Regions from separate parts of the Cellulosimicrobium sp. So1_17 genome, predicted to be linked through region 1. Evidence: predicted binding sites of a transcription regulator. Region 1 holds the regulator's gene; the other holds the start of a gene.
The links. The regulator Rex, encoded in region 1, represses fermentation and respiration genes when NADH is low (regulators of the CRP and FNR family bind a similar motif). The targets are predictions, from matches to a motif close to CTTGTGAANNNNTTCACAAG.
Positions count from the first base shown of each region.

Region 2: adhE (bifunctional acetaldehyde-CoA/alcohol dehydrogenase) is a predicted target of Rex. The motif match lies at 2,176-2,195, and genes of this name have one in related genera.

Region 1 covers NZ_CM143702.1:1,918,608-1,923,259, forward strand. The annotation lists gene ACZCLJ_RS08535 (histidine phosphatase family protein) at 1-546, opposite strand, end outside; gene ACZCLJ_RS08540 (MarR family winged helix-turn-helix transcriptional regulator) at 593-1,096, opposite strand; gene ACZCLJ_RS08545 (YceI family protein) at 1,283-1,834, shown strand; gene ACZCLJ_RS08550 (redox-sensing transcriptional repressor Rex) at 1,998-2,669, opposite strand; gene ACZCLJ_RS08555 (glutaredoxin family protein) at 2,733-3,041, opposite strand; gene ACZCLJ_RS08560 (HAD family hydrolase) at 3,090-3,905, shown strand; gene ACZCLJ_RS08565 (30S ribosomal protein bS22) at 4,061-4,159, opposite strand; gene ACZCLJ_RS08570 (acetoin utilization protein AcuC) at 4,415-4,652, opposite strand, start outside.
Region 2 covers NZ_CM143702.1:4,518,906-4,523,557, reverse strand. The annotation lists gene adhE (bifunctional acetaldehyde-CoA/alcohol dehydrogenase) at 1-2,089, opposite strand, end outside; gene ACZCLJ_RS19880 (prolyl oligopeptidase family serine peptidase) at 2,283-4,469, shown strand.

The sequences.
Region 1 (4,652 bases):
GCGCGGGTCGTGCCACAGCCGGCGGTTCTCGAAGCTGAGGCGCGTGAGCCAGACCGGCAGCTGGTGGCTCACGAGGAGGGCCTCGTGGCCGGCGGCCTTGTCGCGCGCGTCCGCGACCGCGGCGCGCATGCGCGCGACCTGCTCGACGTACGGCTCGCCCCACGACGGCCGCAGGGGGTTCCAGAGGTACCGCCAGTGCTGGGGGTGGCGCAGCGAGCCGTCGCCGACGCCGAACGTCATGCCCTCGAAGTGGTTCGCGGCCTCGATGAGCCGGTCGTCCGTCCCGAGCTCGACGCCGAACGCCTCCGCGGCGGGCGTCGCCGTCTCCTGGGCCCGCTGGAGCGGGGACGCGACGACGACGGTGACGTCGGCACGCGGGCGGGACGCGCCGTCGGGCCCGGGCTCGCCCGCGAGGTGCGTGGCGACGCGCCGGGCCATCTCGTGCCCGCGGTCGGACAGGTGGTAGCCGGCGATGCGGCCGTAGAGGACGCCGTCGGGGTTGTGGACCTCGCCGTGACGCAGCAGGTGGACGGTTGTGGAGACCATGGGTCCAGTATCGGCGACGCCCGGCCCTGTGCGTCTCAGCCGGGCCTCAGTCGTCGTCGTCCGCCTTGCAGGCCTCGGCGACCGACGCCATCGCCTCACCGAGCGCGCGGAACTGCTCGGGCGTCAGCACGTCCACCATGTACCGGCGCACGGCGGCGACGTGCGCGGGCGCGGCGGCCACGAGCGCGTCGTAGCCCTCGGGCGTCATCGCGCAGTTCACCCCCCGCCGGTCGCCGACGCTCGCCGACCGGCGCACGAGACCGCGCGCCTCCATGCGGGCGACGGTGTGGGTCACGCGGCTCCTGGAGCGCGCGAGGCCGTCGGCGAGCGCGGACATGCGCAGCGTGTGCTCGGGGCTCTCCGAGAGCCGGACGAGGAGCTCGTACTCGTTGAGCGAGACCGTGGACCGCTCCTCGTGGTCGCGGCTCAGCGCCTCGATGAAGCGCACCGTGCCGTCGAGGTAGGCGCGCCACTGCCTCTGCTGCTCGGCGTCGAGCCAGCGCGGCTCGAGCCGGGTCGCGGCGGCGCTGGAGACGTTCTGGCTGCTCATGCGGTCCTCGGGTTGTGCATCCGGTCCTCGGGTTGGGTCGGCGGGGCGTCGGGACGATTCTTCCATCCACCGGGAATAGACCGTGCAGGGGGTCGCGTTGATACGTGCGACTGTGGTTGAATCTTCAACCAATGGACTTCTCGCGGGACCACCGCGAGCTACCGACACCGATCTGAAGGAGCCACCATGGCCACGCCGCTGCCCACCGGCCTCACCGCCGGCACCTACGCCATCGACGCCTCGCACTCGCAGGCCGCGTTCACCGTCCGCCACGCCGGCATCTCGAAGGTGCGCGGCACCCTCGCGATCACCGGCGGGACGATCGCGGTCGGCGACGACCTCGACTCCTCGGCGGTCTCCGCCGAGCTCGACGCCGCGTCGGTGAGCACCGGCGACGCGAACCGCGACAACCACCTGCGCAGCGCCGACTTCTGGGACGCGGAGAGCAAGCCGACGTGGACCTTCGCGTCGCGCAGCATCCAGGGCGACGGCGACGACTACGTCATCACCGGAGACCTCACCATCAACGGCGTGACCAAGCCGGTCGAGCTCGAGGCCGAGTTCGCGGGCACCGCGACCGACCCGTTCGGCAACGCGCGCGCCGGCTTCGAGGCGAAGACGGAGATCTCCCGCAAGGAGTTCGACCTCACCTGGAACGCCGCGCTCGAGACCGGCGGCGTGCTCGTCGGCGACAAGATCAAGATCACGCTCGACGTCTCGGCCATCAAGCAGGCCTGACCCGACCGACCACCGCTGCCGGCCCGCCCCCGCCCGGCCGGCAGCGGTTCGGCCGCCCCTCCGGGGCGGCGCGAGAGGCCGCGTGCTCCCCCGCACGCGGCCTCTCGTCATGCCGGGAGCCAGGTCCAGCGCCTCATGCCGGGAGCCAGGTCCGGGGACGCCGTCAGCGGTCGGCCGCTGCGAGCGCGCGCGCCTGGGAGTGGAACGCGAGGATCTGCAGCTCGCTGCCCACGTCCACGCCGCGCACGTCGACGTCCGCCGGCACCTGCAGCGCGCGCGGCGCGAAGTTGAGGATCTCCTTGACGCCTGCGGCGACGACGCGGTCCGTCACGGCCTGCGCGTGCGCGGCCGGCGTGGCGAGGACGACGATCGTCACGTGCTCCCGGGCCACCACGTCCTCGAGGGCGTCCACGTGCTCGACGACGATCCCCGCCGCACGCGTGCCCACCACCTCGGGCGAGGCGTCCAGCAGCGCCGCGACGTGGAAGCCGCGCTGCTCGTAGCCCGAGTAGTTCGCGAGCGCGTGCCCGAGGTTGCCGATCCCGACGATCGCGATCCGGTGCTCGTCCACCAGGCCCAGCGCCTCGGTGATGTACTGCGCGAGCGAGTCGACGTCGTAGCCCACGCCGCGCGTGCCGAACGAGCCGAGGAACGAGAGGTCCTTGCGCAGCTGCGCCGGGCCCACGCCCGACAGCTCCGCGAGCTCGACCGACGACGTCGTCGTCACCCCGCGTGCGACGAGGTCGCGCAGCGCACGCAGGTAGGAGGGGAGCCGCGCCACCGTGGCGCTCGGGATCCCCGGGACCGTCACCTCACCGACAAACTGCTCAGCCACCTGCCACCACCGTCGTCCCGGGACCGTCCTCGTCGACGGTCGCTCGTGCGTACCCGGTGCCGATCATCCCAGGTCCGGGCGCCCGCCCGAAATCCGTCCCACCGCGCGCGCCAGGCGACGCGCGTCCACACGCCAGAACCCCTGCTGCACCCCGGCGACCGTGACGACCGGGACGTACTCGCCGTACTCCTCGCGGACGGCCGGGGCCGTCGCCGGGTCGTCGAGGTCCACCTCCGCCCACGCCACGCCCGCGTCGCCGCACACCTGCGCGACGACGGTCCGCGCGTCGTCGCACAGGTGGCACCCGGCGCGGCCGTACAGCAGGACGGGCACCGACGGCACGGACGGCACGGACGGCTGAGCGGCACTCACGGTCCCAGGGTAGAGGCACGTCCCACGGGCGCCGATAGAGTGGACGGCATGCCGACGTCCCCCGGGCAGCCGCCCGCCCGCCGCACGGCGGCGTTCTTCGACGTCGACAACACGATCATCCGCGGCGCGTCGTCCTTCCACCTCGCGCAGGCGCTCTACCGCCGCGAGTTCTTCTCCACCACGGACCTCGTCCGGTTCGCCGCGCACCAGGCGCGCTACCTCCTCCTCGGCGAGAGCCGCAAGCAGATCGACCGCATCCGGTCCCGCGCGCTCGACCTCATCGCCGGGCGCTCCGTCGCCGAGATCACCGCGATCGGCGAGGAGGTCTACGACACCGTGCTCTCGCTGCGCATCTACCCCGGCACGCGACGACTCCTCGACGAGCACCTCGCCGCGGGCAACCAGGTGTGGCTCGTGTCCGCGACCCCCGTCGAGATCGGCGAGCTCATCGCGCGCCGGCTCGGCACCACCGGGGCCCTCGGGACCATCGCGGAGCACGAGGACGGCTTCTACACCGGCCGGCTCGTCGGCGACCTCATGCACGGGCGCGCGAAGGCCGACGCCGTGCGCGCCCTCGCCGAGCGCGAGGGCATCGACCTCGAGGCCTCCTACGCCTACGGCGACTCGCTCAACGACGTCGCGATGATGAACGAGGTCGGGCACCCGTGCCCCATCAACCCCGACGCGCGGCTGCGCCGGCACGCGCAGGACGTCGGCTGGCCCATCCGCGAGTTCCGCGGCCGACGACGGCGCGTCGCCCGCAGCGGCGTCCGCACCGCGAGCTGGGCGGGCGCCGTGTGGGCGGGCGCGCTCGTGCTGCGGTCGGTCCGCCGCGCGGTCGACCGGCGCATCGCGCGGCTCTGACCTGGTCGTCGCGCGTCCGGGGTCACCACCCGGGGGCCGGCGTGGGGGTGTGCGCCTACGCACCACCCGGACAGCCGGTGGTACGCAGCGAGCCCGGTCACCCCTCGTCGGGGTGCCGGGCTCGGCGGTCGGTGCGCGTCAGGACGCGCGCGACGTCACTTCTTGTTACGACGCTGGTGGCGCGTCTTGCGAAGCAGCTTGCGGTGCTTCTTCTTGGCCATACGCTTGCGGCGCTTCTTGATGACGGAGCCCATACGGTCCTCGCAATGCTTGTCGGTGCTGTTCGGCAGCTGATCGGCTGGTCGGCGGCCGGCGACGGAACGGTCCGAACCGGTCGAGCGACTGCCGTGTGGTCCACGGTTGATCAGGTTTCGTGGACCACGAGCCGACCAACACGAGAGAAATCCGCCCCTTAGCCTACCTGCTCGCGCCGGTGGCCTCGAACGCGGCGATGCCCTGCCCGGTCGAGCGGTCCGCGGGGGCGCGTCGCGTCCAGGTCCCCCGCGCGCTCAGTCGAAGTGGGGGTCGAGGCCCAGGTGGGGGAAGGCGGCCCGACGCGTCGCGAGGACCGCGCGGTCGACCGCGTCGTCCGGGTCGAAGCCGGCGCTCCAGGGACGCCACTCGACGTCGGGCCCGAACGACGGCGGCGCGTCGTAGCCCGCGACGTCGGCGACGAGCTCGCGCCACGGCGCGGGCAGCTCGCGGTCGGCCGACACGGGGGCGTGGACCACCTCCCCCACGACCGCC
Region 2 (4,652 bases), 2.0 Mb from region 1:
GGCACAGGCCGTCGGTGAAGTCGTTCGCGTAGACGGACACGAACGCCTCGGTCGCGTGGGTCAGGGCGTCGAAACCCGAGTCCGCGGCCAGCTTCGCGGGCATGGTCTCGGTGAGCACCGGGTCGACGATCGCGACGGTCGGCGTGAGCGCGTAGTCGGCGAGCGGGTACTTGAAGCCCGTCGCCTCGTCGGTGATGACCGCGAACGGCGTCACCTCGGCGCCCGTGCCCGACGACGTCGGGACGCACACGAGCTTCGCCCGCTCCCCCAGCTCGGGGAACTTGTACGCGCGCTTGCGCACGTCGAAGAACTTCTCGCGCATGTCGGAGAACTCGATCTCCGGGTGCTCGTAGCGCAGCCACATGACCTTGGCGGCGTCCATCGGCGAACCGCCGCCGATCGCGACGATCGTGTCCGGCTCGAAGTCGCGCATCGACTCCGCCCCGCGGTTCACGGTGCCGACGCTCGGCTCGGGCTCGACATCGTCGATGACCTGGATCGCGACGCGCTCCTCACGACGGGCGAGGACGTCGAGCACCCGGTCGACGACGCCGATGCGGCTCATCACCTTGTCGGTGACGATCGTGACGCGGTGCACGTCGCGCATCTGGGCGAGGTACTGGAGCGAGTTCGGCTCGAAGTACGTCTTCGCGGGGACCTTGAACCACTGCATGTTGTTGTTGCGTCGTCCGATCCGCTTGATGTTGATGAGGTTGACCGCGGAGACGTTGTTCGACACCGAGTTGGCGCCGTAGCTGCCGCATCCGAGCGTGAGGGACGGCAGGAGCGCGTTGTAGATGTCGCCGATGCCGCCGAGCGACGTCGGGCTGTTCCACAGCACGCGCACGGCCTTGACCCGCGAGCCGTACCGCTCGACGAGCGCCTCGTCCGAGGTGTGGATCGCGGCCGAGTGCCCGAGCCCGTCGAGCTCGACCATGCGCTCGGCGAGCGTGATGCCGTGCTCGGTGTCCCGCGCGTGCAGCACGGCGAGGACGGGCGTGAGCTTCTCGCGGCTCAGCGGCTCCTGGGGGCCGACGTCGTCGATCTCCGCGAGGATGATCGACGTGTCGTCGGGGACGGTGAACCCGGCCTGCTCCGCGATCCACACCGGGGACTGACCGACGACCTTCGGGTTGAGCCTCGCTCCCGCACAGTTCGCGCCGCTCGCCTCGACCCCGAAGATCAGCTGTTCGAGCAGCGCCTTCTCCTGCGGCGTCGCGCGGTAGGCGTGCAGGCGGTCGAGCTCGCGCATCGCGTCGTCGTAGACCGCGTCGTCGAGGATGAGCGCCTGCTCCGACGCGCACACCATGCCGTTGTCGAACGCCTTGGACATCACGACGTCGTTGATCGCCCGGCCGAGGTCGGCGCTCTTCTCGACGTACGCGGGCACGTTGCCCGCACCGACGCCGAGGGCCGGCTTCCCGGCCGAGTACGCGGCGCGGACCATGCCGTTGCCGCCCGTCGCGAGGATGAGCGAGACGCCCGGGTGGTGCATCAGCGTGCTCGTCGCCTCGATGGACGGGTGCTCGACCCACTGGATGCAGTCGTCCGGCGCGCCGGCCGCCACCGCGGCGTCGCGCACGACGCGCGCCGCCTCGACCGAGGAGCGCTGCGCGCTCGGGTGGAACGCGAAGACCACGGGGTTGCGCGTCTTGAGCGCGATGAGGGACTTGAAGATCGTGGTCGACGTCGGGTTGGTCACCGGCGTGACCGCGCACACGACGCCGACGGGCTCGGCGATCTCGACGACGCCCGTGAGCGCGTCGCGACCGACGACCCCGACGGTCTTGAGCCTCGCCATCGAGTTCGGCACGTGCTCGCACGCGAAGATGTTCTTCGTCGCCTTGTCCTCGAACACCCCGCGGCCGGTCTCGGCGACGGCCATCTGCGCCAGGTGGCCGTGCTTGCTCAGCCCGGCCACGGACGCCTTGAGGACGATGCGGTCGACGTCCTCCTGGGTGAGGCCCATGTACCGGTCGAGGGCCTTGCGGGCCCGCTCGACGAGGACGTCGATCTCCTCGGTCGTGCGGGTGCGGACCTCGTCCTGACGGGTCTCGGCGGCCTTCGTGCTCGCGCCCTTCGCGCTCATGCGTCCCCTCCGGAGCCCGACCTGGCCGGGCGACGGGCCGCGGGTGCTGCCAGGGCCGGATGCCCCGGCTCCTTCGGCGGTCTCTACTTGTGAAGACTTTCACAAGCCTCCTTCGGGAGCAAGACCCGGCGGGTGTCGCGCCGAACACAGGTCTTTGGTCCCGCCGCCGGAGGTCGCCGTAGGGTGGGGTCCCATGACAGCCGAGCACGTGACGGACGCGATCACCCCTGCGACCACCGACACCGACCCGTACCTGTGGCTCGAGGAGGTCGAGGGCGACGAGGCGCTCGCCTGGGTCCGCGCCCGCAACGCCGAGGTCGCGGCGACCCTCGAGGTCCCCGAGGACTTCACCACGACGGAGGCGGCGATCCGCGAGGTCCTCGACTCCGACGCGAAGATCCCCGAGGTCTCCCTCATCGGCGACCGCCTGTACAACTTCTGGCGCGACGCCCGCCACGAGCGGGGCCTGTGGCGCCGCACCACCGTCGACTCCTACCGCACCGACGCCCCCGAGTGGGAGACGGTCCTCGACCTCGACGCCCTCGCAGCGCAGGAGGGCGAGAGCTGGGTGTGGCACGGCGCCAGCGTCCTGCGCCCGACGCCGGAGCGGCTCGCCGCGGGCGAGCCGTGGCGGCACGCCCTCGTCGAGCTCTCCCCCGGCGGCTCCGACGCGGACGTCACGCGCGAGTTCGACCTCGTCGAGAAGCGCTTCGTCGACCCCGCCGACGGCGGGTTCCACCGCGCCGAGGCCAAGGGCTCGCTCGGCTGGGTCGATCCCGACACCGTCTACGTCTTCACCGACTTCGGCCCGGGCACGCTGACGCCGTCCGGCTATCCGCGGGTCGTCAAGCGCTGGACGCGCGGCACACAGCTCGCCGACGCCGTGACGGTGTTCGAGGGCACCGACGAGGACATGTACATCTCCGCGTGGCGCTCGCACACCCCCGGCTTCGAGCGCGACTTCGTCCACCGCTCCAAGGCGTTCTACTCCGACGAGCTCTACCTCGCCCAGAACCCCGGGACGCCCGAGCAGGTCCTCACGAAGATCGACGTCCCCGACTCCGCCGAGGTCGGCGTGCGCCGCGAGTGGATGCTCGTCGAGCTGCGCGACGACTGGACCGTCGGTGGCGCGACCTACGCCGCGGGCTCGCTCCTCGTCACGCGCCTGGACGACTTCCTCGCCGGCGACCGCGGCTTTACCGTGCTCTTCGAGCCGACCGCGACGACGTCGCTCGCGGGCGCCACGTGGACGCGCCACCACCTCGTCGTCAACGTGCTCGACGACGTGAAGAACCGCCTCCACGTCCTCACCCCGCCCGCGGGGACGGCGGAGGACGCCGCCTGGGTGCGCTCCGAGATCCCGGGCCTCCCCGCGCTCGGCACGATCGGCGTCGGTGCGGTCGACCCGGTCGAGACGGACGACCTGTGGCTCGTCACGACCGACTACCTCACGCCGACGACGCTCTCGCTGCTCCACCTCGGCGATCGTCCGGGCGAGGCCGGGACCCCCGAGCCGCTCAAGTCGAACCCGGCGTTCTTCGACGCGTCCGGCATGACCGTCGCCCAGCACTTCACCGTGTCCGACGACGGCACGCGCGTCCCGTACTTCGTCGTCGGCCGCGCGGACCTCGTCGCGGGCGCCACCGGCGCCGACGACACAGCCGACGGCACGACCTCGGGCAGCGGCACGGCGCCCACGCTTCTCTACGGGTACGGCGGTTTCGAGGTCTCCCTCACGCCCGGCTACTCGGGCGCGCTCGGCCGGGCGTGGCTGTCGCAGGGCGGCGTGTACGTCGTCGCGAACATCCGCGGCGGCGGCGAGTACGGCCCGGCGTGGCACCAGGCCGCGCTCAAGGCGGACCGGCACCGGGCCTACGAGGACTTCGCCGCGGTCGCGCGCGACCTCGTCGCGCGCGGGATCACGACGCACGAGCACCTCGGCATGGAGGGCCGCTCGAACGGCGGTCTGCTCGCGGGCAACATGCTCACGCAGTACCCGGACCTGTTCGCCGCGGTGATCGTCGGCGTCCCGCTGCTCGACATGAAGCGCTACACGAAGCTCCTCGCGGGCGCGTCGTGGGCCGCCGAGTACGGCGACCCGGACGACCCTGACCAGTGGGAGTTCCTGCGCACGTTCTCCCCGTACCACCTGTTCGAGGGCGACCGCGAGTACCCGCCGGTGCTCTTCACGACGTCGACCAAGGACGACCGCGTCCACCCCGGACACGCCCGCAAGCTCGCGGCGCTCATGCTCTCCGCGGGCAAGGACGTCACGTACTACGAGAACATCGAGGGCGGCCACGGCGGCGCCGCGAACAACGCCCAGGCCGCCCACATGGCGGCGGTGCACTACCGCTTCCTCGCCGAACGCCTGGCCTGAGCTCCCGCGGCCGAGCGAGACGACGAGCCCGCCCTCGAGAAGGTCGGTGACGGGGCGAGCGAGGACCAGGGCGAGGCGATGCCAGGAGGGGTGGGTGGGGGCGCCGCGTCGTGGCGGGCCTGGCGGGAGCCGCGAGGAACGAGCGGCGGATGGTAGACGCGGCGCCCCCACCCACCCCGACGC